DNA from 3 places in the Proteiniclasticum sp. C24MP genome. Region 1 is predicted to be linked to each of the others. Evidence: riboswitches for the same ligand, from Rfam matches in the RefSeq annotation. Region 1 holds a riboswitch; each other region holds the start of a gene.
What was found. Region 1 has a riboswitch for lysine ahead of ACHAL6_RS13520 (hotdog domain-containing protein). Riboswitches for the same ligand answer to the same signal wherever they lie in the genome.
Positions count from the first base shown of each region.

Region 2: linked by a shared signal. The riboswitch ahead of lysA (diaminopimelate decarboxylase) and the one ahead of ACHAL6_RS13520 (hotdog domain-containing protein) in region 1 are both predicted to bind lysine.
Region 3: linked by a shared signal. The riboswitch ahead of ACHAL6_RS09025 (transporter substrate-binding domain-containing protein) and the one ahead of ACHAL6_RS13520 (hotdog domain-containing protein) in region 1 are both predicted to bind lysine.

Region 1 covers NZ_JBINJW010000027.1:21,557-32,234, forward strand. Annotated here, with positions in the region: gene ACHAL6_RS13490 (lysine 5,6-aminomutase subunit alpha) at 1-1,151, opposite strand, end outside; gene ACHAL6_RS13495 (hypothetical protein) at 1,163-2,614, opposite strand; gene ACHAL6_RS13500 (hypothetical protein) at 2,611-3,567, opposite strand; gene ablA (lysine 2,3-aminomutase) at 3,610-4,863, opposite strand; gene ACHAL6_RS13510 (L-erythro-3,5-diaminohexanoate dehydrogenase) at 4,878-5,918, opposite strand; gene ACHAL6_RS13515 (3-keto-5-aminohexanoate cleavage protein) at 5,941-6,762, opposite strand; gene ACHAL6_RS13520 (hotdog domain-containing protein) at 6,762-7,151, opposite strand; lysine riboswitch at 7,228-7,399, opposite strand; gene ACHAL6_RS13525 (dihydrofolate reductase family protein) at 7,666-8,223, shown strand; gene ACHAL6_RS13530 (pyridoxamine 5'-phosphate oxidase family protein) at 8,254-8,721, shown strand; gene ACHAL6_RS13535 (hypothetical protein) at 8,923-9,171, opposite strand; gene ACHAL6_RS13540 (iron-containing alcohol dehydrogenase) at 9,274-10,431, opposite strand; gene ACHAL6_RS13545 (secondary thiamine-phosphate synthase enzyme YjbQ) at 10,440-10,678, opposite strand, start outside.
Region 2 covers NZ_JBINJW010000001.1:354,380-365,057, forward strand. Annotated here, with positions in the region: gene ACHAL6_RS01775 (aspartate kinase) at 1-400, opposite strand, end outside; gene lysA (diaminopimelate decarboxylase) at 404-1,705, opposite strand; lysine riboswitch at 1,785-1,931, opposite strand; gene yiaK (3-dehydro-L-gulonate 2-dehydrogenase) at 2,091-3,095, opposite strand; gene ACHAL6_RS01790 (MATE family efflux transporter) at 3,181-4,521, opposite strand; gene ACHAL6_RS01795 (DMT family transporter) at 4,831-5,721, shown strand; gene ACHAL6_RS01800 (L-fuculose-phosphate aldolase) at 5,922-6,581, opposite strand; gene ACHAL6_RS01805 (FGGY-family carbohydrate kinase) at 6,600-8,045, opposite strand; gene ACHAL6_RS01810 (2-hydroxyacid dehydrogenase) at 8,035-9,036, opposite strand; gene ACHAL6_RS01815 (S-methyl-5-thioribose-1-phosphate isomerase) at 9,048-10,100, opposite strand; gene mtnK (S-methyl-5-thioribose kinase) at 10,122-10,678, opposite strand, start outside.
Region 3 covers NZ_JBINJW010000011.1:2,431-13,108, forward strand. Annotated here, with positions in the region: gene ACHAL6_RS09010 (ATP-grasp domain-containing protein) at 1-736, opposite strand, end outside; gene ACHAL6_RS09015 (amino acid ABC transporter ATP-binding protein) at 906-1,646, opposite strand; gene ACHAL6_RS09020 (amino acid ABC transporter permease) at 1,650-2,423, opposite strand; gene ACHAL6_RS09025 (transporter substrate-binding domain-containing protein) at 2,479-3,306, opposite strand; lysine riboswitch at 3,464-3,644, opposite strand; gene ACHAL6_RS09030 (metallophosphoesterase) at 3,807-5,147, opposite strand; gene ACHAL6_RS09035 (SatD family protein) at 5,201-5,869, opposite strand; gene ACHAL6_RS09040 (AI-2E family transporter) at 6,029-7,174, opposite strand; gene ACHAL6_RS09045 (VOC family protein) at 7,348-7,788, opposite strand; gene thpR (RNA 2',3'-cyclic phosphodiesterase) at 7,967-8,542, opposite strand; gene ACHAL6_RS09055 (indolepyruvate oxidoreductase subunit beta) at 8,529-9,107, opposite strand; gene ACHAL6_RS09060 (thiamine pyrophosphate-dependent enzyme) at 9,098-10,678, opposite strand, start outside.

The DNA of each region.
Region 1 (10,678 bases):
CCTTTGAAGATGTCGCCCGTCATGAACTTTGTCGGAGGCATGTATTTCAGTGGTGCCTTGGGGAAGATTTCCCTGGCCATCTGCGCCTGTGCAAGCTCATAAAGGAATCCGTTCTTCATTTCCGGATCCATCTCAAAGGCATGACCCAGACCCATCTGCTCTTCCGGAAGTCCCGCCATGAGCGCAAACTGCTCATTGATGAACTGGGAAGCCAGGACCGTATGGGCTTCCTCGTAGGCATCAGCTGTGGTCAGGTAATTGTCTTCTCCCGTATTGATGATGACCCCTGCATAGCCGTTGATGGCTCTTGAGAAGTACTGGTCGATGAGCGTTCTTTTCATGTTGATGTCTCTGAAGAGAATGCCGTATAGGGCATCGTTCAGCATCACGTCCAGCCTTTCCACCGCACCCATGGCCGCTATTTCAGGCATGCAGAGGCCAGAGCAGTAGTTGCAGAGCCGGATGTATCTGCCAAGCTCATCCCCTGTTTCGTCCAGCGCTTCTCTCATGAGTCTGAAATTCTCCTGGGTGGCCATGGTGCCTCCGAATCCTTCGGTAGTCGCTCCGTAGGGCACATAGTCAAGAAGAGACTGACCCGTGGTTCTTATGACGGCAATGATATCTGCTCCCTGCTTTGCAGCGGCTTTAGCCTGAACAATATCCGCATAGATGTTACCGGTGGCCACAATGACATAAAGGTACGGTCCGCTCTTATCTCCGAACTCTTCAAGCTTGGCTTCTCTATCCTTTCGATTACCTTTGATCTTCTCCACCGTTTCTCTGGCCACATCTTCCACTTTCATTTCCACTTCAAAGCGGTCATGAACCGGAAGCTTCGTAAGATCCAGTCTCTCTTGCGCGATTTCCTCCGCTATTTCCTGAGGTGACAGCGAAAGCGCCACCATGGCATTGCCCATGTAAAAGGCGGCACCGTTTTCCAGTGCTCCCTTTTCCTTCAGGTGATCCACCACGATATTCGGCAGCGGTACGCCTTCCTCATTCACTCCATCAACGCCCAGAAGCCGAAGAACCGTTCTTTCCACCGCAACGGTGGTATGTAGATCCACAAATCTCTGTGTCTCTTCCGCAATGGCGCGGGCATGGTTTCTTGCCGTGTCCACCTTATTTATATCCAATCTGATTTTGCTCATTTGTTTTCCCCTTATTCCAGTAATTTCTTTATTTCAGCAGTGAGGTCTTCCTGGAACCCCAGAAATTCGCCTATTTTCACTGCATCTCCCACAATAGGCGTTCCATCCCATTTTTCCAGTGTATAGTCCATGAGGTCCGACAGATAGGCAACCTGTTTCTGGCGGTCTTCCTTTTCCTGACTGATATGATCATCCAGATTAACCTCTCTAAGACCTCGCACCTGATACCTGTGAATCCCCGTGAGGCTCTTGATGTCGTAATGGGTGGCGACGAGAAGAAAATGCTGCCGGTCTCTGAAAAAGTTAAGCAGTCCGCCTACTATGGCCATGCCTTCCACAGGATTGGTGCCCCTGGCCGGTTCATCCAGAACCAGTAATGAGGGCATCTCATTCATTCCTTCCATGACTTCTGTGATCTTCACCACTTCTCCCCCAAAGGAGGATAGTCCCTGGTCGGGATTCTCCCGATCCACGGAAAGAAGATGCATGCTGCCAAGAACCGGAGTCTCCATTTTACTTGCAAAGGGCAGAATACCCAGCTGGACCAGCACCACATTGAGAAACAGGGTCTTCAGACTGATGCTCTTGCCCCCCATATTGGCACCGGTGATCACCGTACTTCCTCTTCTCACTTCCAGTGAGACGGGGACAAACTCCCGGCCTCTTCCTTTGAGAAGTTCCGCGAAATAAGGATGATATCCTTCCACCATATGGATGGAAGGCAAGTCACCTACTACAGGCAGGGTGGTAACGAACTTTTCAGAAAGCACCGCTTTTGCCAGAAGAAAGTCCAGCTCCCCGATGATATCCATATTGCGCAGCAGTATCCGCGCATAGGGCTTCAGCTGATCCGAAAGCTCTCTTCTCACTTCATACTCTCTCACTTCTTCTTTTGCCACGATTTTTCTTCTCATGACAAGCAGCTCATTTTTCTCTTCCGGAGTTCTGAGGGAACGGATCATTTTCTCAATCTCTTTCTTATCCCGTCTGATGACCCTTAACTCCTCATCATACTCGTCATAGATGTAGAATGTGTTTAACCCTGTTCCAGCTGGATCAAGCAGATCTGCAATCACATCCAGCCTCTCCAGCTTCAGCTCCTGACTGAGGAGGAAAGATCGGATTTCTTCAATCCTGTGCATTCTTTTCAGAAAATACTTGATCTCAAAGAGATCCAGCTCGCTCAGTACCAGTCCTTCCTCTACCGCCAAAACGGTGTTTCGGATATCCCTAAGCTCATGCAGAAGGAGAAAGAGCTCCTCCGCCGATTCTCTGAGGGAAGGCAGTCTGTCTCTCAGATCTCTGGTTCTTTCAAGCTCTCTTTGAAGGGCTTCTTCCTTGTCCTTTCCATAAAAGGACAGTTTGCTCTTATGTTCTTTTCCGTAAGGGCTTCCGGTCCTGATCAGGTCCATGACGAATTTCAGGCCCATGTCCTGCTTCTCTTTCCTGCTGAAATGCATCATTTTCCCTCCTTCCATACACGAAGACTCTTCACCGGAATCTCCGTTTCCTTCTGAATCCTTCCTATGAGTTTTTCAATATCCACTTCAAAACCGCCCTGATCGTAGGGATTGACGATGATTTCTTCCACTCTGATCTCCTCCACCACCTGCAGAGAAATCTTTCTTCTAGAAAGCCTGCTCATCATTTCAGGACTGATCAGTAAGCTTGTTCCATCTGCAAGTATGAAATCCCGGTTTCTGAAATGCTCATCCGCCAGAAGCTCTGTGAACAGCTGATCTGTAGCTGCTCCTTTTATGTAGATGGCTTCCGTATCATTCGAAAGCACTTTACGTATCTCCTTCCCCAGAGAAAGCGCCAGCTCCCCCTGCACTCTCTCCCAGTTTCCGTTTTTCACAAAGGCTCTTCCAGCTTCCTTCGGAAGCGAATGCTTCGTTACAGGAAGGGTCAGAGATTTCAAAGCATTTCTCGTTTTCTCCAGAATCTTATCCTGACTCTGACTGACACTCACGCCAGTGCAGAGCACCGCTCCTTCGGTTCGCGTGGAAAAAGACATGCGGGACAATGCACCATCCACGATGAACAGACAGTGCTCTTCAATCCTTCTCATGCTCTTCTCTATTTCAAGAAGATCGCTGCTCCTTGAAGGCCCGGCTATTTCCACAAATCCGTCAGAGAGAGCACGAAAGATGATGATTCTTCCCAGTGCACTGAATATGCGGGTACTCTCCATGATTTCCTTTGTCACATCACACCTGGATAAGAGCTCCTCCGAAGTTGCTATAAGTGTTCCTTCGCTGATATAGATTTTCGGCTTGTCTCCTTTTGTGACCAGGTCTCTTTCTTCCCCATCCCGTCCGATGGAAGTCAGAGCCAGCACCTTCTCTTTGTGATGCACCCGGGCTTCTTCGATGATGAGATTCAGAAAAGATGTTTTCCCCGTATTCTTTCCCATCCCCATAATGGCCAGAGAAGATAAACGAAACAGCCCTTTCATTTACGATCTGGCCTTGCGGAGTACTTCGGAATTTCCGATGTTGATGGCATCGCCCTCAAGAAGGGAGGATATGCCTATATTCTCCACTTTTCTCTTTCCCTGGCATACTTCACACTGACAGGTTTCTTCATAGGAGTCCGGTTCCGTATAGGTAGTGATGACCCCTTCAAAATTTCTGAGAATGACCTTATGAGTGCCCTGACTGATCACATAGTTCGGCATGACAGGAATCTTTCCGCCACCGCCTGGTGCATCCACCACAAAGGTCGGTACACTGAATCCTGACGTATGTCCACGAAGCCCTTCAATGATTTCGATCCCCTTGGATACGGGAGTTCTGAAGTGTTCCAGCCCCATGGAAAGATCGCACTGATAGATGTAATAAGGTCTTACTCTGATTCTCACAAGGCCATGGACAAGCTCCTTCATCACATGGACACAGTCATTGATTCCCTTGAGAAGAACAGACTGGTTCCCAAGAGGAATTCCGGCATTGGCCATTCTTTCGCAGGCGGCTTTGGATTCTTCGGTGATTTCCGAAGGATGGTTGAAGTGGGTGTTCACCCAGATGGGATGATACTTCTTCAGCATATTCACAAGATCCTCGGTGATTCTCTGAGGCATGACCACAGGCACTCTACTGCCGATTCTTATGATCTCCACATGAGGAATGGCACGCAGCTTCCTGATGATGGCTTCCAGTCTTGCATCACTCATGAGCAGAGCATCTCCGCCCGAAAGAAGCACATCACGGATGCCTGGTGTATTTCTGATATAGTCGATGGCCTTATCGATTCTGTCGTTGCTCATGGGACTGTCTGTCTGTCCGGCAAAGCGTCTTCTCGTACAGTGTCTGCAGTACATGGAGCACTGATCTGTAATGAGAAGCAGCACACGATCCGGATATCTGTGAGTAAGACCAGGCACCGGAGAATCTTCATCTTCATGCAGGGGATCCATGAGATCCGCATTGGACGTCATGATCTCCATGGCGGAAGGAACTGCCTGAAGTCTTACCGGATCCCTGTGGTTCTCCTTATCCATAAGTGTCAGGTAGTATGGCGTAATCGCCATTCTAAGGGATTTCGTGGCTTTCCTTGCTCCTGCTTCTTCTTCTATTGTGAGAGGGAGATATTTCTTAAGATCCTCTACTGTTTCAATTCGATTCTGTACCTGCCACAGCCAGCTGTTCCATTTCTCATCTGGCACATCCGGAAACATTTCTTTCCTGTTATTCTCTGCAAATCTGTTCATCACATACTTCCTTTCTATACATAGAGTTCTTCAAAAATTTTTCTCAGGGCTTCTGACTCTCTCAGCTCCTCCAGAGTGATTTCAGCATGACCTTTGGTGTAGCCGTTTCCTACTATCATCGTCACATCTTTCCCTACCCCTTCTGCCCCTAACGCAGCCTTGGTGAAGCTGGTGGCCATGGAGAAGAAATAGACGATTCCTCCGTCTCTTACGGGCAGAATGGTGCTCATTTCCGTGTTCTGCACATTCACCACATTGATGGCAATGTCATATTCTCTTCCTCCATTCATCTCCAGTGCCCTGTTCATGACCTCCACTGGTTTTCTCGCATCTCCTGAGAAGGCCTTGTGACAGAATCGGTTCTTAAGAAGCAGCTCCAACGCTTCCTCTCGAAGGTCCGTTGCCACTACATTTCCTGTGGGTCCTACTCTCTTCATGGCCTCATAGGCACACATCATCCCTGATTTCCCAGTTGCTCCCAGAATCAGAACACTGTCTCCAGGCTTCACCATTTTCGCCACCTGGGCAGGTGCTCCTGCCACATCCAGTGCTGCAAGTGCCAGATTCTCATTCATGTCCTTCGGGAGCTTCGCATAGATTCCTGATTCAAAGAGAATGGCTTTCGCTTCCACTTCCACACGGTCGATGTCTTTTTTGATGTCCTTTATCTTCTCGATCTTAAGCGGTGTCAGGGACAGTGATACCAGTGTGGCAATCCTGTCTCCTGCCTTAAGATCGATCTTATCTTTCAGCGCATCCCCGATCTCTTCTACGACGCCGATGAGCATGCCACCGGAACCGGTGACGGGGTTCTGCATCTTCCCTCGATCCTCTACGATTTCCATGATCTTTCTGCCGATTTTCTCCGTATCATGTCCCGCTTCTTCTTCGATCTGCGTGAAACTTGCAGAATCGATATTCAGCGCAATGACATCCACCAGAATCTCATTGTCATAGATGTCCATATCATTATCAATTTTAAGTGCCGCCTGTGGCAGAACTCCTTCCGGGCTTATGACCCGATGGGTGCCATATCTGCATCCTGTTTTCTTCATCGTCACTTCCTCCAAATGGTAGTTATTTACTGATGCCCAGTATCTGTCTTGCTTCATGAGGTGTAGCCACTTCTCTTCCAAGAATGCCTGAAAGCTCCACCACTCTTTTCACAAAGTCTGCATTGGACTCCGCCAGCTGGCCTTTCTTTAGATAAATATTATCTTCAAATCCCACTCTCACATGGCCTCCCAGAAGAATCGCCATGGTGCTCAGCGGAAGCTGCACTCTGCCGATGCCCGAAACCGTGAAGGTGCTTCCCTCAGGGAGCGATTCGGAAAGATAGATGAGGTCTCTTGGTTCTCCTGAGATCCCGCCATTGACCCCCATGACCAGATTGAAATGCATGGGTGATTCGATGTGACCTTTTTTCATGAGTCTCACGGCCATATCGATCATGCTTTTATCAAAGACTTCACATTCCGGCTTGATGCTTCGATCTTTCATTCTTTTTGCGAATTCGATGATCATGTTTTCCGTATTGACGAAGATCTCATCCCCTCCGAAATTCAGGGTTCCACAGTCAAGGGTCGCCATCTCAGGCGAAAGCTCCAGCGGCTGAAGCCTCTCGTCTGCACTCATGCCTACAGCACCACCGGTACTGGGCTGAATGATCACATCCGGGCACACTTCTCTGATTTCCTTCATGCAGGCTGCATATCTCTCCTTGCTCTGTGTCGGCGTTCCATCATCTTCACGGACGTGAAGATGAATGACGGATGCACCTGCATCATAAGCCTTTTTCGCCTCGTTTCTGATTTCCTCAATAGTATAGGGTACATTGGGGTTATGTTCCTTCGTCACTTCCGCTCCGCAGATGGCTGCGGTGATAATGAGTTTCTCCATTATTCCGATTCTCCTCTCTGCTTTTCGAGCGGGACGACACAGGTTCCCACTGCCCTGCATACGACGATGGGTTCCTTCAGCACATCACAGGCGGACTCGCTAAGGTCTCCTCTTGGAACGATGACTTTTCTCGCTTCAAATTCCATTTTTCTGGAAGTCTTTCCTTCCTTGATGATTCTCCCCACTGCCTCTATATAGTCCCCGGCGTAGACAGGTGCCAGAAACTCCACTTCCTCATAAGCCCTGAAGAGCCCTTCATCCCCATCTCTCCTTATGAGAAGCTCCGTAGCCACGTCTCCGAAAAGCATCAGCATTCTGGCTCCATCCACAAGACCTCCCCCATAATGCGCATCATGGGCACTCATTCTTAACCTGATCATTGCTTCCATTATTCTTTCCCCCTTATCCTCCACTGCATCATCCTTCAAAAAAGCACAACAAAAAAGAGCACCTTTATGTTTTAAAAACATAAATAGCGCTCCATGTATACCTACATGACAGTGATAGGCTTTGTGCCTTTTCACCAGGATCTGCAGAAAAACCCTTTTGCTGCATTCCTTCGGCGGCCAGCTATTCATGGTAAAAGAAGGGTTTCATATCATTACCATTACCTTCTGGTCGCTCCTCTATTTAGAAACGATGATTATGTGCGTTATCGTATCTATTATACTCTGTAATCGTTTAATAAATCAACATCCAGATAATAAATTGTCATATTTTTTTACTATTGACATGTTCACTTTACTAAACCGTTACTATTTATGCAGAATATCTCCATATTATTAAGACTAAACGCATATTCATGCTTCTGTCCTTCCGAAGAGATGTACTCTGTTTCTTGACAGGTTTCATTGCTCTATGGGACTTCAGCTGATATACTGACAAAAAAGGGGGTGTTACGAAGTGTCAGGAAAGAGAAGAATTCTGCTGGATCTGGCTGTAACTCTTGATGGATTCATCGAGGGAACACATGGGGAAATCGACTGGTGCATCATGGAACCGGAGATGGATTTCAACAGTTTTCTGGATCAGGTCAATACAATTTTCTTCGGACGAAAGAGCTACGAATTATGGAAAGAATTACTGTCTGATGATGATATCACCATGGAAGACAGAGAAATGCTTGCACGCATCAGCAGCATGGAGAAGTACGTTTTTTCAAGAACCCTTGCGTCCACGCCCGATTTCACGGTGTTGTCGGAGCATCTGACGGATGAAGTAGAGAAGATTAAAGCGCAGCAGGGAAAGGACATCTGGCTCTATGGAGGCTCTGATCTCATCACCACCTTCATGGAGAACAATCTCGTCGATGAATACAGACTCTCCGTTCATCCTGTACTTCTGGGAGAGGGAAAACCGCTTTTCACCGTTACCAGCAGGAGGAATCTTCTTTTAAAGAAAGTGAATACTTATCCATCTGGTGTTGTGCAGCTGATCTACCATCCAGCTGATCGGCCTTGAGAATAAAATTTGATTTATAAGGAGATGCCTATGTTTCGTGAACCAAGACGCAAAAACAGAACCTTACCCGAAGAACACATTGAAGAGATTCTTAAAGAAGGTCTCTATGGAGTGCTGGCTACCACAGGAGTAGATGGCTATCCTTACGCAACACCCCTGAGCTACATTTACCATAACGGAAAAATCTACTTCCACTGTGCTCCTTCAGGAATGAAAATGGAAAACATATCCAATTGCGATAAAGTCTCCTTCACTGTAGTCACCGATGTGGAGACACTCCCGAACCAGTTTTCCACAAGATACAGAAGCGTTGTTCTATTTGGCAGAGCAAAGGTTATTGAAGGCAGTGAAAAAGATGCCGCACTGGAAGAGATCATAGAGAAGTACGCACCTGATTTCATAGATCAGGGGCAGCTGTACATCAAAGGCAAGAAAGAAATCACTTCCATTATAGGTATTGAAATTGAATATCAGACTGCCAAAGGCAGACTGGAATAAGCAGCAAAAAGAGAAAGCAAGGCCAGACTTTGCTTTCTCTTTTCAGGTTCTATAAAAAAATACTGTGCATACTGATAATTTAAAAGGGGTTCCAACGAACCTCTTTTGGTGTCTGATTATTTTATGCTATAGCTGATCTTACTATAGCCTGGGATTATGCGATGAAATAATGGATAAGTGGTGGCAGAATCAGTAAGAGGGCTAGAAAGAAAGCAGCAGCCTCGTAGTCTTCTGAGATAACACTGCCTTTTCTTCCCCTTTGTACCATCCTTTAAACTGCCATCTATTTCTGTAAATCACAAACAGGATAACCAGGACAGCCACAGCACCTAACCACTCAAATCGAGAAACACCCATGGACTTATAAACGATGCTCAGAACCATGGAGTAAAAACTTCCTGATATGAAAAAGATCAGGAGGATTCGCAGTACCTCTAAAAACAATCTCATTGCACACTACCTCTCATACTCTTGTTTATCTTTATGTTCTCTGAAACTTTGAAAGCAATCTATTTCCACCATAATATCCATGCAGAATCTCTTATGCAGATCCTACAATGCCTTTTTCAGAAGATCTGAAAGTTCTTCATAGGTCAGCACGATGGGATTCCCTTTCATGCTGCTGGCTCTCATGGACTTTTCAATGATTTCTCTGAAATCTTCTTCCGTCATGCCGAATTCTCTGAACTTGGGTATGGAAAGATGTTCACACAGGTCCATGACCCATTTCATCCCGTCTTCAATGGAAGCGTCTCTGTTTCCTGTCAGAATTTCAGCTGCCTCCTTGTATCGGGCAATGGCTGGATTCTCCTTTTCTCTTTCCATCAGCGCCTTCACGTTGGTCTCTATGGAATGAGGCAGCAGCCCTGCACAGACGATTCCATGAGGGATGCCATACATGCCGCCAATGACGCCGGCAAATCCATGGACTACCCCAAGTTTCGCATTGGCAAGAGCAATTCCACCGAAAAGACTTGCCAGAAGCATTTCTTCCCTGGCTTCCAGGTTCTCGCCCTGGTCGTAGGCTTTTCTGAGAGACCTTGAAGCGAGCCGCATCCCATCTCTGCAGAATGCATCCGTCATGGGATTGGCCAGATGGGAGACAAAAGGCTCGATGACCTGTGTCAGAGCGTCAAGACCTGTGCTTGCTGTAACGCCCTTCGGCATGGAGACCGTGAGAAGCGGATCAAGCAGCACCAGCTCAGGAACCATATAGGAGCTTCGAAGGCTTACCTTCACCTTGTGCTCTGAAGAGCTGATGACTGCATTCTTTGTGACTTCTGCGCCTGTTCCTGAGGTGGTTGGTATGGCGATGCAAGGTGCAGATGGATTGGAAAGGGCCTTTCCTTCTCCGATGACTTCCAGATAGGATAAGATGTCACCTTCATTCTCCAGCATGGCGGCGATGATTTTTCCGCTGTCGATGACGCTTCCGCCTCCACAGGCGATGACCATGTCGCACTTTTCATCTCTTGCCAGATCCAGTCCTACTTTTGTGGTATCAAGGCTTGGTTCATCTGTCACTTTGAAGTGAGCGGACTTCACACCCTCTTCCTCCAGATAGCCTCTGATCTTCTCTGCGACTTCTCCTCTGCTTCCTGTCACGATGAGGGCTTTCTTCCCGAAGGGTTTTGAAAGCGCACCGATCCGGGCCAGTCCGTCTCTTTCAAAAATAATCCGATCCGATGTCATAAACTCAAATTTATTCATTCTCTTCCCTATCCTTCCATAATCTTCACGAATACGTTTCTGTTTCGTGGTCCATCAAATTCACAGAAGTAAATGCCCTGGTAACCGCCAATGACAAGTTCTCCCTCGTCAATGATCATTTCCAGTGAAAAATTGAACAAACTGGATTTAATATGGGCTGCAGAATTTCCTTCTTCATGCTTATAGTCGTTCTCAAAGGGGATCAGGTTGTTCATGGTTGCAAGCATGTCCACCATGACATTGGGAT
Region 2 (10,678 bases), on a different contig from region 1:
CCGCCACCACTACGATATATCCTTCGGACAGATATTTTTCGATGTTTTTCGGATCAATGTCTCTGATCTTGTTCTTCGTATGAATGCCTTCCGTGAGAATGCCTGCCTGGTATCCCGTTAGGGATACGGCCTTCACTCCTTTCTCCTGAAGAATCATGGTGAGAAGGGCTATGGAGATCTGTTCTCCCGTGGCCAGCATCATATCCACTTCTCTTTTAGACGGATTCTCCGATGCTTCCCTTGCCATGGACAGAAGCTGATTGGTGGTCTTTCCCATGGCGGAGACCACCACCACCAGCTCTTCTCCCTCAATCTGTCTTCTCGCAAGCTTTTCTGCGATGCTTTTCATTCTCGCAAGGTCGGCCACCGAGGATCCGCCGAATTTCAGTACTGTTCTCATCGCTTAATATTCCTCCATCTGATCATTTCTTATGAGGTCCTCATAGGTCTCTCTCTTCACCACAACCTTTGATTTTCCGCTTCTGACGAAGATCACCGGCGGTTTTCTCAGGCGGTTGTAGTTGGACGCCATGGAGTAGTGGTAGGCACCTGTGGAAAACACCGCCAGAAGGTTTCCTTTTTCCGGTACCGGAAGATGCGCTTCTCTCACCAGAATATCTCCGGACTCGCAGGCTTTTCCCGTCACCGTATAGACTTCCTCTTGTGGATCCTCCATCCTGTCTGCCAGGCATGCTGTATAGGTTGCATCGTAGAGAACCGTACGGATGTGATCGGCCATGCTGCCGTCCACAAAGACGTACTTCTTTCCCCCATAGGTGGTTTTGGTTCCACCCACCTCGTAAAGTGTGGTTCCCGCATTGGCCACAATGGCACGTCCAGGCTCGATGAGCACTTTCAGGGGCAGAAGGTCCATCTGCTCTGAAATCCCTGCTACATGTTCAAGGAGTGCTTTCAGGAAGTTTTCATACACCATGGGCGTATCCTTTTCCTCATAGGAGACCCCAAAGCCTCCACCAAGGTTCAGTTCCCTAATCGCTATGCCCTTCTCTTTCAGGTTACCCACATAGCCAAGCATTTCCTCCACAGCTTTGAAGTAGGATTCCTCTTCAAAGATCTGGGATCCGATATGACAGTGGATACCTCGAAAGTCAAAGACGGGATCCGCATCAAGGGTTTTTATGAGATCCACGGTGTCTGCACTGAAGATGCTGAGACCGAATTTCGAATCATTCTTCGTGGTGCTGATGTATTCATGGGTATGGGCTTCGATGCCGGGATTCACCCGCAGAATCACTCTCTGCTTCTTTTCTCTCTCTTCCAGAATCCCTCTCAGTCTTTCCGCCTCGTCCTCATTGTCCAGAATGATGGTTCCTACGCCGCTATGCACTGCATAGACGAGTTCTTCCAGAGATTTGTTGTTTCCGTGAAAGAAGATCTTCTCCGCTGGGAAGCCCGCTGCAAGTGCTGTGAAGAGCTCTCCTCCTGAGACCACATCCAGCGATAGATTTTCCTCCTTTATGAGCTTTGCCATGGCTTTTGTCATGAACGCCTTGGAGGCATAGATCACTTCCGTCTCGATTCTCTCATGGATGAAATTCTCTCTGAATAGCCTGGTTCTGGATCTCATTTCCTCCTCATCCATGATGTAGAGGGGGGTTCCATAGGTTCTGGCCAGGTCCTTAGTACTGACACCGCCGATGTGAAGATGATTGTTTATGATGCTCTGTGTTCCATATAGTCTCATGGGTTTGTCCTCCTGCAGATAAAAAAATATGACCGTGAGCGAATGCTCACGGTCATGAATATACCTTGCAGTCGCCCTGCCATGTTAAAGCGCACTTCCAGACCATTGGGCAACGATCTGGAAATAGTCCCTGACTTGTTCAGTCAGGGCCCAGTACAATGTACTTCGGCGTCAGCCCCTTTCCCTTTCACGGTACTCTTGACTAGACGCGACCTCTTTTCACACGGCTGTATTAAATTATTGCTATCTTACATTTAATTTGTTTTATTGTCAAACGAATCGCTTATAATCGTTGAATAATTATACATCTCTTAATTTGTTTCCCGTTGTCACCTGATGTAATCCTTTTAACCGATAAACTTTTCAGAGATTTTCAAAGCAGGTTTTACAGAGCAAGGATCCTGTTCCAGACTTCTTCCAGCACGGGAATGCCTTTTTCAAGATTCTCTTTTCTTCTCTTGATGGTGGATTCACCGGGATAGGATACCCTGCCGATTTCCTCATCCACTTCCGATGATTTCAGGTCTTCCACAATGCGGGTGACCATGGTGTCGATTTCTCCTGCTGTACTGAATTTCTTCGGATCGATGGCTATGAGGACCTGGGACAGTCCCGACTCATTCTGGTCATCCTTGGCGATATCACGAGTGGCGTTGCCACCGGCTAAAACCGTCGCAATCATATCCAGCACGATGGAAAGTCCGCTTCCTTTCCAGAAACCGATGGGCAGAACTCTTCTGGTTTCCTCGATGACTTTCGGATCCGTACTCAGTTTCCCTGCCTGATCATATCCACCAGGAATGGGCAGTTCTTTCCCTTTCATTCTGTAGTCTTCCAGCTTTCCATAGGAGAACTGGGACATGGCCATATCCAGTACCACATGTTCCCCGCTGGTTCTTGGCACTGCCATGATGAAAGGATTATTGCCGATCTTATGGTCCTTTCCGCCGTAGGCAGGCATATTAGGCATGGTATTGGTCCAGCAGATGCCGATGTATCCTTCTTCGGCGGCCTGCCATCCGTATGCACCGCCTCTTAACCAGTGATTGGTGTTTCTCAGTGCCACAACCCCGATTCCGTTTTCTTCAGCCAGTTCGCAGGCTCTTTTCATGGCACGCTTGGCGTTGATGTTTCCAAGTCCCAGGTTCCCGTTCCATCTTTCCATGGCACCGAAATGCATCTCGCATTCGGGCAGGGCCTTGGGATTGATGACCTTGCGGTCTATGTAGCTTACGATTCTCGGAAATCTGTTGACGCCATGGGAATAGACTCCGTCAAGGCTTGTCATGGCAAAGTTCTCCGCCGCTTCAAAGGCGATGTCCTCAGAGACTCCGCGGTCGGTGAGGACCCTCTTGAATTCATTCAGCATGGTTTCATATGGTATTCTCATAATTTTTCTCCCCCAGTATATAGAGTATTCTCTTTCTATCTTATCACGAATGAAGCGCTCCTGAACCATAAAAAGAATGCAGACCCTATAAAGGCATCTGCATTCTTTTTCTTCTTTCCATATGGAGCAGCGTGAGTGAGATGAGTAGCGCCAGAAGCTCCACCAGTGGAATGGTGATCCATACTCCAGTGATGCCCATGGCATCTGCAAAGAGGAGAAGTACCGGTGGAATCAGCAGTATTCCTCGGAGTAGCGAAACGATGAAGGAGGGTCTCGGTTTCGCCTTGGCTGAAAAATAGGAGATGATGGTGATGTTCATTCCGGCAAAGAGGAAGGAGGTGAAATAGATCCGCATGCCTTCCTTGGCCAGGCGGTGGAGCTCCAGATTGTTTTCCGAGTTGAACGCCCTGATGATCTCATCGGAGTTACCGATGAATATGCTGTAGAGAAGCACCGCCAGCACCGCTGAGAAAAGAATCCCCAGTCTGAGTGTTCTTCTCACATTCTCCTGATTTCCCTGACCGTGATTGAAGCTGATGATGGGCTGAATCCCCTGCCCTACTCCAGAAAAGATTGCGATGAGAATCAGCGCCAGATTGGCGATGATGCCATAGGCTGCCACACCGATCTCTCCGATGTAGTGAAGAATCACCAGGTTGAAGAGCAGAATCACAAGCCCTGAGGAGAGCTCTGTGATGAAGGTGGGAATGCCGATGGAGACTACCTTTCTTATTTCCAAGGGCCTCATCTCTGTCTTCACAAACCTGAAATGGTGCTTCTTCTTAATGAAGAAAGGTACCATCACAAGAATGCTTAGTATCGGTGCGATGCCTGTGGCAAGGGCAGCACCGAACATGCCCATCCCAAGGGGATAGATGAAGATGTAGTCCAAAAGGATGTTACTGAGACTGCCTGTCATCATGGCGATCATGGCAAGCCTTGGATGTCCGTCGTTTCTCACCATGCTTACAAGAATACTGTTCACCATGAAGGCAATGGAGAAGTTGAATACTGTGTAGGTATAGTCTCTGGACATCTCGACAAGATGGCCTTCTGCCCCTAAAAGCATCACGATCTCATCAGGAAACAGCAGCCCAATGATGGTGAAGAGAAGCCCGATGAAAATGCCCAGAATCATCATCTGGGTGAACACTTCATTTCCTCGTTTCGGTTTCTTTTCTCCACGATAGATGGAGTAGACGGTTCCAACACCAGTTCCAAGCAGAAGACTCATGGAATAGACCACGGTATAAGCCGGTATTACAAGGTTCAAGGATACCAGACCATCCTTTCCGATGCCGTTGGCGATGAAGAAGGTGTCCGCCAGGATAAAGGCGGAAAATCCGATCATGCTGATGACGTTCAAGGATACATATTTAAAAAATGTCTTATATAACTGATTTCTTTCTTTAGACTTTACGCTCATAGGTCCTCCGATCATTTCAGAAAAGCGCATTTCTTAACCGGTTCTGGTACTTTCAGCGCTTTTAGCTCATAATACTATACCCAATTTTCACTTCTTCGTCAAAGCACTGAATTTGCCATTTATCCAATTCTTCATATCAAATATTGTCATTCTATTTACGGCTGAATTTTCCTGCTGTCATACTGTCCTGTTTCAGAACTAATTTCAGGTTTTACGCCAGTTCAGAGAACTTTAAATTTTCTATGAAATCCTTTGATGCTGTGTTAAGATAATGAAATGAAAAATAAAATAGGACAGGATGGATGTTAGATGTTTATTGGCGAAATTGCTGCTATACTTACCGCCTTCTGCTGGGTAGGATCTTCTGTATCCTTTGAATACGCAGGCAAGAAAGTCGGTTCTCTGGTTCTGAATCTCATGAGACTTGTGGTCTCTCTAGTCATTATTACAGTTATTAATTTCTTTATCACCAGCGGCTTCAGGAATCTTAATGTAACCCCGGAAGCTTTCCAGGCACTGCTCTTTTCAGGACTTGTAGGCTTTGTTCTGGGGGATATGTTCCTCTTCCAGGCTTTCGTTGAAATCGGTGCAAGAGTATCCATGCTGATCATGGCGCTGGCTCCACCCATCACGGCAGTGATGAGTTATTTCATCTTAGGTGAGAAACTGGGCTTCATCCAGATTGCAGGGATGATGCTGACTTTCATCGGAATCGCCATCGTGGTCATGGGAAAAGACAAGGGAAGTCATAAGATCGTTGTAAGACATCCCATCAAAGGGATCACCTTCGCTTTCTTAGGCGCTGTAGGTCAGGCACTTGGGCTCATCCTCTCCAAAGTGGGTGTGGCAGATCTCAATCCCTTCGTCGCCACTGAAATCAGAATCTTTGCTGGAATCCTAGGATTCATCATCATCATAACGGCAACAAAGAAGTGGTCTGGTTTCTTCAGCACATTCAAGAACAAGAATGCCATGACAGGCATCACCATCGGTTCCATCTTCGGACCTGTGGTAGGTGTATCTCTGTCTCTTATGGCAGTGAAATACACGTCCACGGCCATTGCTTCTACCCTCATGGCCATCGTGCCCATCCTGATCATTCCGGTAAGTATCATTTTCTTCAAGGAAAAGGTCAAGGCCAATGAAGTCATGGGTGCCCTCATCGGTGTACTAGGTGTTGCTGTCATCTTCATGGGTTAACAAACCTCTCCCAATAATTAATTAATACACTTAATTAGAATAAGCTTTCAGAATTGAAAACTTAAATATCAGATCTATGAAAACAATCCAGAAGGGAGCTCTCAGGCTGCCATCTGGATTGTTTTTGACTGTCGATATATATATATATATATATATATCTTTTATATTCTCACACTAAAAGTACCATATAATCGGATTCGCTATCCTTCAGTTCTACTTACTTGACCATAAGTTTTAAATCTTTCAATAATATTAGCCATCTCTTCATCATCAAGCACTACAGGCTTTCCAATAGCTCTAGTTCGATACTCTAGCTCTGCACAGTATTCAAGTCCATTGGCTAAGCCGTATGCACTCTTTATTGAACCACCGCATGCCAACATACCATGATTTGCAAGCAGAACCGCATTTCCTTCGCCAATGTACTCACCTGCCACCTGAGCCAGCTCAACAGTTCCAAATGTTCTATAAGGTGCACATGGCACTGTAGCTACTCCAGCATCCGCAAGCACATAGTGCACAGCTCTAAGAGGCTGATGCAGAGATGCGAAAACAGTACAGTACATGGAGTGTGTATGCACTACAGATCTGCAGTCCGGCTTTCTCTTGTACATTTCTGAGTGAAGTGCCCATTCACTTGAGGGTTTTCTATGTCCATCTATGACATTGGAATCAAGATCCATGATTACCACATCTTCTGGCTTGGTATCGAAATATCCTATGCCAGATGGGCTGATAGCCATCATACCTTTTTCAGGAACATAAATACTGATATTTCCACTTGTACCAGATGTCAAGCCTGAAGCACTCATCTTTTTACCATATTCTACAATTAAATTTCTTTCGTTTTCTAATAACATTTCTTTCCTCCACTTTTTTTATTTTCTTTCACTAATTAATTTACGGTTCTTGATCCATTCACTATAATATTGCTGAACTAAGCTGTCTTCTTTGGGTGTATATTCTTCCAACATAAAAAATTCAAAATTTGACTCTTCCTTGAAATAGCGGTTTGCCAGGACAATTGCCCCGATAATAGTAGCCTGCTGATATCTGTCAAACAAGATTATCTTCTTTCCTGTCATATCCGACAGCATTTGACATAAGGTTCGAGAACGGAAACCACCACCACCACATTTGATGTAGTCTTTGGCATTACTGGTCATGCTATTCAGATTAAGATATTGTGTGTAGATAGAGCATGCAATATCTGCTATGGATGCCCATAATATGTCATAAATACTCTCCATAGTATTTAGTGGAGAAGTTAATATAATACCTCCAGAACCCAGAGATCGTTTATTTGCAAAGTCGAGAGACGTCAGAGACACGGTGCACTTATATGAATTCATCTTGTCATACATCTCTTCAATTTCTTCATAAGATATTGATGGTGCAATGAGATTCTTCAATCTCTGATAGTTCAACCCTGTCACACCTGGATTGGTTTCTATGACATAATGGTCTGAGCCCAGATCCAAATTCACCCAGCACTTTTCTTCAGCATCATATATTTTCTTTCGATTCAAAGTAAGGACTGGAGATGTAGTGCCTGATATGATTCCAAACTCATTTTCCTCAATGCTGATTCCCTTCAGAGCCATTTGAGTATCTGCTCCTCCAACGATGAAAATCGTTTGATATTCTAACCCCAGATACTCTAGTACGCTCCCCTTCACATCCCCTAGCTTACTGCCCGCATCCATTATCTCAGGCAACGTAGTCTCTGGTATTTCATAACTGTGGCATAGGGACGCATCCCAGTTCCCAATGTTGATATTATAAAGCTGAGTTTCACATGCCTGAGAAGGCTCAATACATATTTTCCCTGTGAAGATACTTCCAACCCATTCACTGACACTGGTGAATTTATACATATTATTGAATAATTCAGGCTGCTTTTTCTTAAGGCCAAACATCTTAGCTGCAGGAAAATCCTCCGTCACCCATCTACCAGTCTTGTCATAGATTTCTGTTCTGTCGGTGATTTCGTCCATCCATGTCTTTCCACGATTATCTATGTTCGGAAGTCCATAGTATGCTTGGGAATCTTCATCATACAACACTATGCTTTGACGGGCACTAGTTGATATCACCGCATCAATCCTTGTATTTCTGTTCCTTGCAATAAGCCCCTTGCAGGTGGACAGAATTTTTTCTTCCCATTCTTGGGGCATGAAGTATTGTGCATCCGGATAGGAATAGTCTTTATAGTATTTATTTTCAAAGGACTCTACGTCCACGATATGTCCTGTAGCGTCAACCAAGGCCACTTTACAGTTCCCTGTTCCTGAGTCGACCACCAGATAATTCTTACTTTTCATCTCTTTCTCCAAGATCCCTATAGTTATATAGTACACCCTCTTTGAGTCCTTCCTGGAAATACTTCTTCAGTCTTTCAGTCATTATAGTGGACTGGTGATCTGTAACTTCATAGGTGGCGCCGCAGATGTGAGGCGTGATGAGGACATTCTCATACTTAATCAGTCTCAGATCTTCATCAGAAGGTGGTTCATTGTCTAAGACGTCCAATATTACACCACTTATAACCCCATCTTTGATTACAGTTTCTAAAGCTTCCATATCTATGACGGAGCTTCTGGCTGTATTAATCAGTATGGCGTTTTTCTTCACTGATTTCATAAGGTTAAGGTCTATCATTTTCTCTGTTTCAGGAATGGAAGGCAGATGAAGAGAAATGATGTCTGAGGAACCAAATAAATCTGCAAGTTCCTTTTTCTCATAATTAGAGTTCTCAATCTTTACAAAGGGGTCATAATAGGTGATCTTGCAGCCAAAGGCTTCCAGTATTCTTGCTGCTGCTTGTCCCACTGCACCAAACCCAACAAATCCGATTGTCTTCCCGCTTAATTCATTCCCCATCCATAAGTGGTATGGAGTTGTACCTTCAACCCATTTCTTTTTTTTCACCCAGTTTACCGATGGAATGATGTTCCTCATATAAGAAAGTAGGAGCCCCACCAACATTTCCGCCACCGCCTGAGCATTTCTACCTGGGGTGCAGATAACAGGAATACCATTCTTGGTACAGGCATCCACCTCTATATTCGCAGGAACCGCGCGGCAGTCACCTACTGCCTTCAGATTCTTGTAATTCCTGAGGACCTTGTCCGTCACTTTATCAAGTTCCGTGATAAGGACATCAGGCTGATGCTGCCGAAGTGCTTCAATCATATCATCTTCATAGTATCTCTGGCCATTCTTCGTCCATGGCTCATAGACTATTTCTGTAAATAGTTCTCTTAATTCTTCGATTTTTTCACTGGTAAATGGTGCACGTATGAATAACTTCAATTTCATCCCTCCTAGTAAAACGCATTAATTTCTGAGTCAAAGTAATCATTTATGCAATTAGGAACATAGATATCCTTATCAGTAACTATACCCGTTATTAGATGAGGCGGAGTAATATCGAAAGATGGATAGATGGCTTTCACCTCATCTATTGTGTTTCTCAATCCATTACAACTCAGCACTTGCTTAGGATCTCTTTCTTCAATTTTAATATCATCTCTTGTGAGCTTGTCCACATCAGGAATTCCTGTCACATAATAGGGAACACCAAAATGTTTGGCTAGTATCGCAATCTGAAAGGTTCCAATCTTATTAGCGATATGGCCATCTCTTGCAATCGAATCAGCAGCGGATGTAAACATGTCGATGCCTTTGTTTTCCATGGCATACGCAATCATATTGTCTGTAAGCACTGTGGTATCGAACCCCATCTGTGCACAACAGGTAGAAGTCAGTCTTGCACCTTGAAGGTAAGGTCTTGTTTCGGCATTATATATTTTAATGTCATTGTTGCTGTTTTTAGCAGCCCTCAACATCATCCCAATGATTGTCTCTCCGAAACACTGCGTCAGTACACTTCCATTTTTCGGAAATCGTTTTGCCAGATTGATTCCGACTTTTTCCATGATGGAATATCTTCTATTTAAAGATTCCACTGTATGAAGAAATACCGCTTCTATTGGATCTTTTCCGCTAGTCAGAGCTTCCTTATATGTCTTCAGGCAGCTTGCTGTAATTTTGCCCATTCGATTTGCCGTCGTTGGTCTAGCATTAGCAATTTCGTAGGCAGCTCTTTCCATGAAGCTATACTGTTCTTCTAAGGATCTTCCCCTTGTTTCATAAGCAGCCAAAGCCATTCCCATTCCTGCAGCTGTATAAGGCCCTGCGCTCTGGGTTACCATGTCTGCAATGGCCTGCTTGACTTCGAGATAGGAATTGCACTCAACAAACTTGACTTCTCTTGGATAGATTCTTCTGTCAAGAATTCTTACCTTCCCGTTCTCATACCAAGCTATATTTTCATACTGCAGCATAAAGGCTAAATCATGATCATATCTTTCCATATCTTGGACCTCTTTCTAAATTTATTTTTCTACATTGATGATTTTCTGCAAATCATTCAGATCAATAGAGTTATACCTATTTTTTATGAGATAAATCCCTACTTTTATCATAGCTCTTTCCATAGGAATTCTAGTCACTGGATCTTCAACGGATGTAACTTCTTTGACCTTTGAATCACCAACAACTCGTCTTATAATCTCCGTTCCAGCATATCCGTATGTATCCTCTATTATACTATTCGTATAAAACTGTTTAAAACTATATTTATATAATCCATTTTCTGTTGACTCTTTTAGCTTCGTAGTAATCTTACTTTCTAGTTTTATCATGATATCTAAAATAGATGCTTTTATCCAGTCAATGAAATGTTGATTACTAGCATCAGTGAATTCTTTATTAACCCATGACATACATAAGTTTCCAATAACATTCCCGCTATCGTATCCAATTGGACCATAAAATGCGAACTCTGGATCAATAATTTTGATCCCTGAATCATTTGCAAAAATAGATCCTGAATGTAAATCTCCATGTATTAATGCTTGTGGGTAATTCATAAACCTATCTCTTAACTTAG
Region 3 (10,678 bases), on a different contig from region 1:
GCTCCACCTGGGCGGGAATCTGAAAACGCACATAATCATCATAATGATGCTTCACTTCAAAACTGTAGAATTTCCTGAACTTCAGAGGCAGATTCGAAAAATCGATGCCCATGACCGGAAGCGTCAACAGCTCTTGTCCGTTTCCAAGAACCCCAACGGTGAACTCCTTTCCGTCTATATATTCATTGATCAGCGCCGGCGGATCGTAGTGCTCTAGAAGATGCTTCACCTTCTTCGTCAGCTCCTCGAAATTGTGCACCAGGGAGTCATCTCTTATGCCACGGCTGGATCCTTCGTTCTTGGGTTTCACCAGAAGTGGATAAGTCAGGTCCATGGCGGAGAGCTCTTCCACCTTCATGCAGGTAAAGAATCCGGGTGTGGGTATGGAGGCTGCCTGAAGCGCTTTCCCCGAGAAGATCTTGTTGTATGCGATGTTATGGGGAAGGGGTCCCGATCCCGTATAGGGAATCCCGTATTTCTCCAGAAGGGAGGGAAGCTGGGATAATCTGGATTCTCCCTGAATACCGTTGCAGAGATTGAAAACAAAATCCACTTTCTCCTTCCTGATTCTCTCAATGAGATTCTCCTCAAAAGGAATTCGAATCACATCATATCTGCTTTTCAGCGCTTTCACCACTGCTTTTCCTACTGATTCCTTGAAGCTGTCTTCAAGAAGCCCTTCTTCGTTATGAAGAATCTCTGCTCTTGATTTGTCTGTCACTACTGCAATTTTCATTTTTACATTCGCCTCATTCTTTCAACCCGATACCGACAACATGTCAGCCAGTCTACCGTTACCATAACACCAAGTAATGAACTGCCGGTAAAGTATCCATTGAGCCCAATGAAAAAGAAGCGGTCAAGTCCTCTTTCTCCTGTCTCAGAAAGGGCTTGCCGCTTCTATATTAATTCTCTTTCAGTGTTCTCTGAAGGAAGGTTCTCGTACGCTCTTCCTTCGGTGCATTGAAGATGTCCTTCGGGTGTCCTTCTTCCACAATGACGCCATCGTTCATGAAGATGACTCGGTCTGATACATCTCTGGCAAAGGCCATTTCGTGGGTCACCACAATCATGGTAAGGCCCGCTTCCGCCAGATCCTTCATGACCTTCAGCACTTCTCCCACCATTTCAGGGTCCAGTGCAGAGGTGGGTTCATCGAAAAGAAGCACGTCCGGCTCCATGGAAAGAGCTCTTGCAATGGCCACTCTCTGCTTCTGTCCACCGGAAAGCTGCTTGGGCTTCGCATTGACATACTGGTCCATGCCCACCACCTTCAGATATTTCAGCGCAGTCTCTTCCGCTTCCTTTCTGCTTTTCTTCAGGACCTTCATCTGGCCCACCACGCAGTTTGAAAGCACATTGTGGTTCTCGAAGAGATTGAACTGCTGGAACACCATGCCGAGCTTGGTTCTATAGGCATTGATGCTCATTTCTTCCCCTAGAATGTTCTTGCCTTTGTAGAGGATCTCTCCGCCTGAGGGTGTCTCCAGCAGATTGATGCATCGAAGCAGCGTGGATTTTCCGGAACCGGAAGCGCCTATGATACAGACCACTTCACCCGCATCCACTCTGAAGTCGATGTCCTTCAGAATCTCGCGATCGCCGAAGGATTTTCGAAGATGACTGATTTCTATGATATGTTCCATTTTCTAATTCCCCCTCGCTTCGCTTTTGTGTGCCAGATCTTCCGGTTTCAGCACCTGCATCTGGTTTCCTGTGAGATTGTAGTTTTCCGGGCCGTCCATTTTCCTCTCGATGAATCTCAGGATTCTGGTTACACTGAAGGTCATCACGAGGTAGATCATGGCAGCTACAATGAATGTTTCCATATACATGTAGTTTACACCGGCAACGGATTTTGTGGCAAAGAACAGTTCTGTAACGGAAATCACGTTCAGAACGGAAGTATCCTTGATGTTGATGACGAATTCGTTTCCTGTGGCTGGAAGGATATTTCTGACAACCTGCGGCAGGACCACATTCATCATGGTCTGAAAGTGAGTCATTCCGATGGACTGAGCCGCTTCGTACTGTCCCTTGTCGATGGAGAGAATTCCTCCTCTTACGATCTCAGACATGTATGCACCGGTGTTGATGGTTACAATGAGAATCGCGGCGAAGGTTCTGTCCATATCTATGCCGTAGGTATTGGCTACCCCGTAGTAGATGATCATGGCCTGTACAATCATAGGTGTCCCTCTGAACACTTCAATGTAGACAGACATGAGACCATTGACGATCTTAAGGAAGATTTTCTTCATGCCTCTCTCCGGCTGCGGTATGGTTCTTATGATGCCGATGACAAGTCCCAGAATCGTACCCAGAATGGTACTGATGATGGAAATCTGTAAAGTGGACAAAGCCCCTCTCAGAAACATCGGCCAGTTGCTTACGGCTATATCAAAAATAGTCTCCAGTGTCATTTTATCCTCCTCGTGGAAAACCGGCTTCAGCACCGCTGAAGCCAGGTATCACATTTTACTCTGCGGAAGGCTGATTCAGAATCGCCTGATCCATTATGCTCTGCTGCTCTTCTACGGAGAGTTCTCCTAGAATGGCGTTGATTTCTTCAACCAGTGTCTCATTTCCCTTCTTGATTCCGACCGCGATGGCTGTATCGTCAGGGGAAGTCTCAAACCCGTCTGTCAGTTCAATGAAAGTGAACTTGTCGTTGGCTGCGGAAGCACTAACCGCTTCCGGTCTTTCTGTCACGTAGGCATCAATGACACCGGACTCCAGGGCCACTCTGATGGCGGAGAAGTTGTCCATGGCTGTCTGCTTCTGTACGCCTTCGATCTGATCGATGACATCGTAGTGGAAGGTGTTCAGCTGCGCTGTGATCTTCGCTCCGCTGAAATCGGAAAGACTCTGTGCACCTGCATAGGCACCGTCTTTTGCCACAACAATGACAAGATCGGACATGTAGTAGTTGTCTGTGAAATCAATGGATTCTTTTCTCTTTTCCGTAGGAGACATACCGGCGATGATGGCATCGATGGTGCCTGACTTCAGTGCAGGAACCAGTCCGTCCCATTCGACCTTGACGATGACAAGCTCTTCTCCAAGACCTTCTGCAATCCTCTTGGCAACCTCCACATCATATCCAGCCGCATATTCTTCCGTACCTTCAATCTTCACTGCGCCGCTTGCATCATCGCTCTGTGTCCAGTTGAACGGTGCATAGCCGGCTTCCATTCCTACCTTGAATACGCCATCCCCTTCGGCATCGATCTTTGTTCCGCATCCTGTTACTATCACCAACGCACTCATGATTACCATGATCATCATACTGATTCTTCTCATTATGTTTCTCTCCTTTTCGTCTGCATATTATACATATACAGCTTCCTATTATTTATAATTATTCATTCTAACGTTTTAATAGTGTTTTTCCGACAAATAAAAAAATACCCGAGACGAACTCAGGCATTAAAATGCAACCCTTGAACCCCTTTCTTTCCCTTGATAAGATAGCTCAACCTTATAACCTGGGTAAGCCATAAGGACAGTCCTGCAGCTCTTAACTGCAAGCCCAGCATAAAGCGGTGAGGCCACTTTACACTTCGGCGAAATTTCCTGTGCCATGGGATCTTTGCTTCCTCTGCTTCTCCATGGTTCTTAAATACCGCTCCTCTACCTCACCTTACAAAGATGAGGTCACTATTAAATTGTTGCCTCTATACTATCTCAATACGAAAAAAGTGTCAACCTGAATTCTGAATAAATATGAGATTGACACAAATCGTGGAACATTATCTGCGCTGTAAATCTTTACACGTACTTTGAAATTCAAAGATTCTCAAAGTTCATTCACCGATTCTGAGCATATTGTCATCCGGACCAGATTCATTCAGGATCCGCTGCATATAATACGCCGTCTTCTCGTCCCCCACTTCCCCCATAAGGCGGAAACCCTCATGAAGTCTCATTTCTTCCGTGAGCTGATCTTCATCACCCCCGAAATAGAGCACATTCAGCATGCCGATGGCTTCTGCCATGATACCTGCTTCCTCTTCTGTGGCGTTCGACTCTTCAAGGAGTCTATGATAGATCCGTGTCGCGGACTTCTCTTCAAAATAGGATTTCGAATAGGCATCCAGAGACCGGAAATCCTTCAGGGCACTGCCCAGCATGATTTCAGTGAGATCCAGTTTTCTGCTCCGGTACTCGATGCCGTACTCTTCAGACACCCGGATTCTGCCGTATTTATGAGGATAAACGGAAAGCGCATTGGTGGCGATTTCGTAGACAGGGTCCATTTCCTCATTGACCGTGATGTCCTGAATGTGGATATGACCTGTGAGATTGAGCTTCACACCGCTTCTTCTGATGATGCCGAGATACTCCTCATGGTTGTCGATCATATATCCTTCTCTGGCGATGCCGCTGTGCATCAGCGCGTTGTGATGGGTCACTGTGATGACTTCAGCCCCTGCCTCCTGCGCACTGTTTAGAACTTCCTTCATCCATGTGAAGGTACCCAGGCTCAGGATCCCTCCAGCTTCCGGATAGCCAAGCTCCATATTTCTCTGGTATCTGTTTGTGTCGATCATGAGAATCCAGGTTTTCTCATTCGCTTTCACGGCATAGCTCAAGGAATTTTCATCTTCGGAAAAAGCCTGCGAAAATCCGTTCTGCTTATAGATCTCCCTGAACGCTTCCGGTGAAACGGTATCTACTCTGGTCTGCTTTTCCCCCTGAAACCCTCTTGCATAGGGATTGTTCACATCATGATTTCCCGGGGTCACATAGACTTCTATGCCCGCATCCTCGATCTCTAGAAAGAGCGCAGCCAGATCCAGATGGCTTTCCCGTTCGCCGTTGTTTGTCAGATCGCCGCTGACAATCAGGCCATCGGGCTTCGCAGCTATGATCTCATCTTTGAAGGCATCTGTAATCCGATGGATCTCATTCAGATTCTTTCCGTCCCCCACTTCCATATACCGCTGAAAGGAAGGGCCTTGATCATTGATGGAAGGGGAAAGGAAGTGAAGGTCCGAGATGACCCAGAGATCAAGCCCTTCCTGCGCCAGAAAAGCCTTTTCCTGGTCACTGTTTTCATTCCTGCCGCTCTTTTCATAGCCGACGAGAAAGAAGGCTGAAAGAATCAGAAAAAGTATGATGACGATGCTCTGTGTTTTCTTCAAAAGTGAACCTCCGATTTCCATGATTTCTGAAGCTGCCCTGTATAGGGCAATCTTTACTGTCTTTTCTCTTTTCCCCACTCCGCTTCAAGAAGCAGAGATATTTCTTTCCTTGCACGGATGTAGTTATAGTAGCCGCTGCTTTGTATTCTCTGATTCAGCGCCTGGGTGGAAAGTCCCAGTTCCCCGGCCAGTTCGATCTGCTTCACTGAAAGGTCATGTCCATGAAGAAGCACCGATTTCTTTACCACTTCTTTCTGGGTGTCTCTCCATCGGCTTTCAATATACCCGCAGAGCCTTATGGTCTCGTTCATGATCCGCACAAGATTTCTGTTTTCGTCTGCTTCGATGCGGATCTTCGTACTGCCGTAATCATTGTCCTCATTTAGCGCCAGAAGAGCTTCCCTCGCGTTCCAGTAGGCGGGACCATCGATTCCGATGCTCAGCTTGCTGATCCTTGTCTCGATGTCACCTACGCCGATGCCGAAGAAAAGCTCCACCTCATCCATGCGGAATCGGATCTCATCGATGATTTCCATGACGGAATCCCCAGATGATAGAAGCCCCTGAAACTCATTTCCGATGGTCATCGAGAAATTCGATGCGATGACCTCCTTATAGTCTCCATTGACTTTCTTCAGTGTATCCGAAAGCATTTTTTCCACCTGAGATCTGGTCTGTGCGGGCTTGAGAAGTCTCAGCTCCCCTATGATCATAAAATACATGTTATCTCTCCTGAAGCTGTTTTTCTTTATTATATCATTGATTCCATCCATTTCCGACTTAAAACCTTTATGAATCCGGGAACAATCAGACTGCAGTGCACTTGACTTTTACTACCCAAGAAAGGAGTCCAGCTCAGTGCGGACTCCTTGTGATTTCAGCTATTTGTATTTTCGTTCGTCTACATCCTTGTCATCCAGTCTGTTACCCACATTTCTCTTGATGAGCACATAGAAGACGGATGCGATGGGTACTGCCAGAAGAATCCCAAGAATTCCGTAGAGTCCTCCCCCCACCATGACTGCCGCCAGCACCCAGAGGGCGGGAAGCCCGATGGAATTGCCTACAACCTTAGGATAGATGAAATCTCCCTCTATCTGCTGCAGTACAAAGAACAGCACCAGGAACCATAAGGCCTGTACAGGACTGTTCACGAAGATCAGGAAGAAGCCGATGGCCATGGCGATGAACGCACCCACAATGGGGATGATCGCTGTCAGGGTCACAAGTACCCCTACAACCACCGCGTAAGGGAATCCGAAGATCAGCATGGAGACCACGAACATCATGCCCAGAATCACCGCTTCCGTAAGCTGCCCTGTGACAAACTTCTGGAAGATGTCGCTGACAAGGATGGTGATGCCCAGAAACTGGTCCACCCTTTTTTCTGGCAGGTACGCATAAAGAATTCTTCTCACCTGCCTGCCCAGATTCTCCTTGTCAAATAGAATGTAGATGGCGAAGATGAGACCCAGGAGAATGTTCATGGCACCTGAGAACAGTCTGGTCAGAACGCTCACCGTGAAGTCCGCCAGGTTGTTTCCACCCACCATGATGACATCCATAAGGGTTTCTCCGATGTTTTCAAGGGAGAGGTCCACATTGTTCAGATAATCTTCAAACATAGGGAAACTGCCCATGATACCTTCCAGCCATACTTTTGCATCTTCGAAGAAATCAGGAAGCATTTTCCCGATATTGTCGAAGGTTCTGGCCATTTCCGGAATGACGATGAGAAGCACCAGTGCCAGGATCAGAATCAGTGTCAGGAGTGCCACAACGATGCTCACTGCTCTTTTCACTTTCTTCTTTCCGATCCCGGAGAAAAGTCTTTCCAGCTGCTTCACATAGATGTTCAGCACAAAGGCCAGGGCACCACCGATAAACAGCGGTACCATCGGTTTCAGAACGGTGCCGAAGACGTCCATGATAAACGGAATGTGTTTTAAAGCCCACGCAAACAGAATTGCGGAAAAAATGATGGTTATCAGGCTTTTTACGGTTTTCTTGTCTAAAATAATGCTCACCTCTTCCTGCAGGGTTTCCTTGCAATATGATTATTTCATTTCTTTCAACTGCTTTTATATTGCTTATTATAGCGTAGTTCCAGAAAGAATGACATGAAGAAAAGCTTAATTCTTTCCATACTTCCATATATTTCCCATAGAGAAAGCGGATAGGCGTGCTATCCGCTTTCTGATCAGGACTCTATGCTGAATTCTCCCACTTCCGGTGAAGCGTTGAACTGCCAGTGGATTCCATACTGGTCGGTGATGCTTCCGTAGATGGGGCTCCACTCCGTTTCCTGAAGTTCCATTTCCACCGTTCCATTTTCCTTCATCCGATAGAAATACTTCGTGACAGTTTCCACATCCTTGCAGATGACCGTGAGATTCATATTGTTTCCCACCTTGTATTCCATGCCCGGGAAGATATCCGACATCATGATGCGGTCTCCTTCAATCTCCAGTTCCGTATACATGATGAGATTCATGGCTTCCAGCGGAACACTGTGATCCTCTTCTCTTATGCCTTCCCCGAAGGTCATGAATACCGGAGGTTTCGTTTCGAAGACCTCACTGTAGTATTCTGCAGCTTCTCTGCAGTCTCCGTTGTAATTGATGAATATCTGAACGCCCATAAAGTACTCTCCTTTCCTGTTTCTCTTCTCTTTATTTTCCCATACCTCAGCCGTGGAGCTGTGTATACTCTGTGTACTTTCAGAAAACTCTTTCTGAAAATGTGAAGTCCCGGCAGAAGATTTCATCCATCTCAGCCAGGACCTCTCATAGTTCTTACTCCGTTATCCTAGGAGAACCCTACACTCTCTTCACATTGAGAGGAGTCTCGTAGATATTGATGTACTTCTGCTCCTCTCCTTCTTTCACACTTTCAAACAGAACCAGTTTGTCCATGAGAATCGGAAGCTTCGGAAGCTTCATCTTATGGTTCAGCTCCTCGATGCCTTCCACGTTTTCCAGATATTCCCCGTTTCTCACCAGTGTGATATGAGGAACATAAGTCGAAGGGTCTTTCTTGTAGAACAGCTTCTCCAGCTCTTCATCCAGCAGCTCACGGATCTCCGCCAGCTTTTCCCTGCTCTTCACCCCCATCCAGATGGTGGACCGGTCTCCTTTTCTGAATTCATCAAGCTCTGCCATATAGGTGAGAAAGAGCTGAGATTTCATGGCCACTTCCTGCATGATCTCCTCTATGACCGGAATTCTGTTCTCCCTGGTTTCACCCAGGAACCTCAGCGTGATATGATAATTGTCTCTTGGTGTAGGATGTCCCTCTTTCAGATGCATCATGATTCTCTTGTTGGTCTCTGACAGATTTTCCTTGTGGATCTGATTCAGTTCGATTCCTATGAAAAGTCTTTTACTCTCTGACATACGCTTTACCCCTCCTGAAGGCGACCAGGTTTTCCTCTACTGCCTTTTTCGGAACATTCTCCTTGAGCACTTCATGCCATACTTCATCCTCGATTTCAAGAAAGTTCGAAAGCACACCGAGGATGATGGTATTTGCCGCTCTGATGTTGCCTGAGGCTTTGGCTTCCGCCTGAGCATCAATTTCAATGACCTTGAATTTCTCTTTCAGTTTTTCGATTTCCTCTTCAGGGTACTTCTCCTTCTCCAGAAGCACCGGCGTAGGATAGACTCTGTTGGTGTTGAGAATCACAAGCCCTCCCTCTTTCAGTCCATGGCTCCATCTCAAAGCTTCCAGAGGTTCCATGCCCAGCACGATGTCCGCTTCGCCTGGCAGGATGTTCGGGGAATGCACGGTTTCAGCCATCTTCACCGTACCCCAGACTGTGCCGCCTCTCTGCGAGAGCCCGACCACATCATTGGTTTTCACATCCAGACCTGCTTTGAATGCGGCTTCTGAAATGATTCTTGTGGCAAGGACCAGTCCCTGTCCACCTACTCCTGCGATGATGATACTTCTTAAATCCATTCTTTCTGTTCCCCCTTCAGTGATTTCTTGATGGCGCCTACAGGACAGACCTGCGCGCACACACTACATCCCACACACATGTTGGGATCGATGGAAGATTTCAGTTTATCGATGCCCGGATACTGCTTCATCCTGATGGGCGGACAGTTGGTCTTGACGCAGGATCTGCAGCCGATGCAGATCTTCGGATCCACATAGTAATTCGGCTCCTTGATCTTGAATTTCAGTGCACAAGGTCTTGTGGCGATGATCACCGAAATGCCCTTCTTCTTCACTTCTTCCTTCAGTGTGTCTCGGAACAGGTTGTAGTCAAACTGATCCACGTACTGCACGTTCTCGATGCCCATGGTGTTCAGCATGGATTGGATGTCGATGTGCATATCGTCATTGACATCATATTTTCCTGAACTTCCGTTGCCCTGACCACCGGTCATGGCAGTGGTTCCGTTCTGAAGGATGATGAATGTCATATTATCATTTTCCTCCATCTGATGCATGAGATTGGCGAACCCCGTCATACCGGAATGGAAGAAGGTTCCATCACCGATGACAGATACCAGAGGCTTGTCGTTTCCTTTCATGCGCATGACCTTGTTCATGCCTTTGGTGATGCCTACCGTGGCACCCATGCTGATCATGGTGTGGGATGCCTCAAACGCCGGCAGCACCGACATGGAGTAGCATCCGATGTCGCCCATGACAAGAACCTTCATCTTCTTCAGAATATCAAAGACCGGTCTGTGAGGACATCCTGAACAGAACATGGGCGGTCTTGATACCATCTCTTTTCTTTCCAGCAGTTCCAGCCTTCTTTCTGTGATGAGACCCGCCTTGAACAGGCCCTCTTCGATATTTTCCGTATTGAGCTCTCCCGTGAAGGAGAACCACTCTTTCCCTTCGCAGGGGATGCCCATGAGCTTCAGCTCATTCTCCATAAAAGGCATCAGTTCCTCAATGACGATGATCCGATCATATTTTTCACTGAGCTCCTTCAGTCTTTCTCCACTCAGCGGATAGATCATACCCGGTCTGTAGATGCTGTAGGGAACATTAAGCTCCATGAGATTGTGATAGACGAGCCCTGATGCGATGAGAAGCACCCTGGATCCTTCCACTTCTTTCAGAAGATTCACCGGTGCATCATACGCATATTTTGAAAATGCTTCTATTCTCTCCTTCATGGCAAACTGCCTGGCATGGGTGATGGGTGGAAGCATGGTGTATTTCGAGTTGTCCGGTGTGAAGCCCTTAGGCTCATATTCCACCCGAGGCTCTTCCGTGACGATTCCTCTGGCATGACAGACTCTGGAGGTGATATCCAGCATCATGGGTGTTTCATATTCTTCGGACAGATCAAAGGCAAGCTTGGCATAATCCTTCGCTTCCTGAGAACTACCAGGAAAAAAGATCGGCATATTGGCGAACTTACCGATGATCCGGTTGTCCTGTTCATTCTGGGAACTGGCCATACCGGGATCATCTCCTGTGACAAGCAGAAATCCTCCATTCATGGGTGTCTGGGTGAAGGTCATGAGCGGGTCCATGGCCACGTTGACGCCTACATGCTTCAT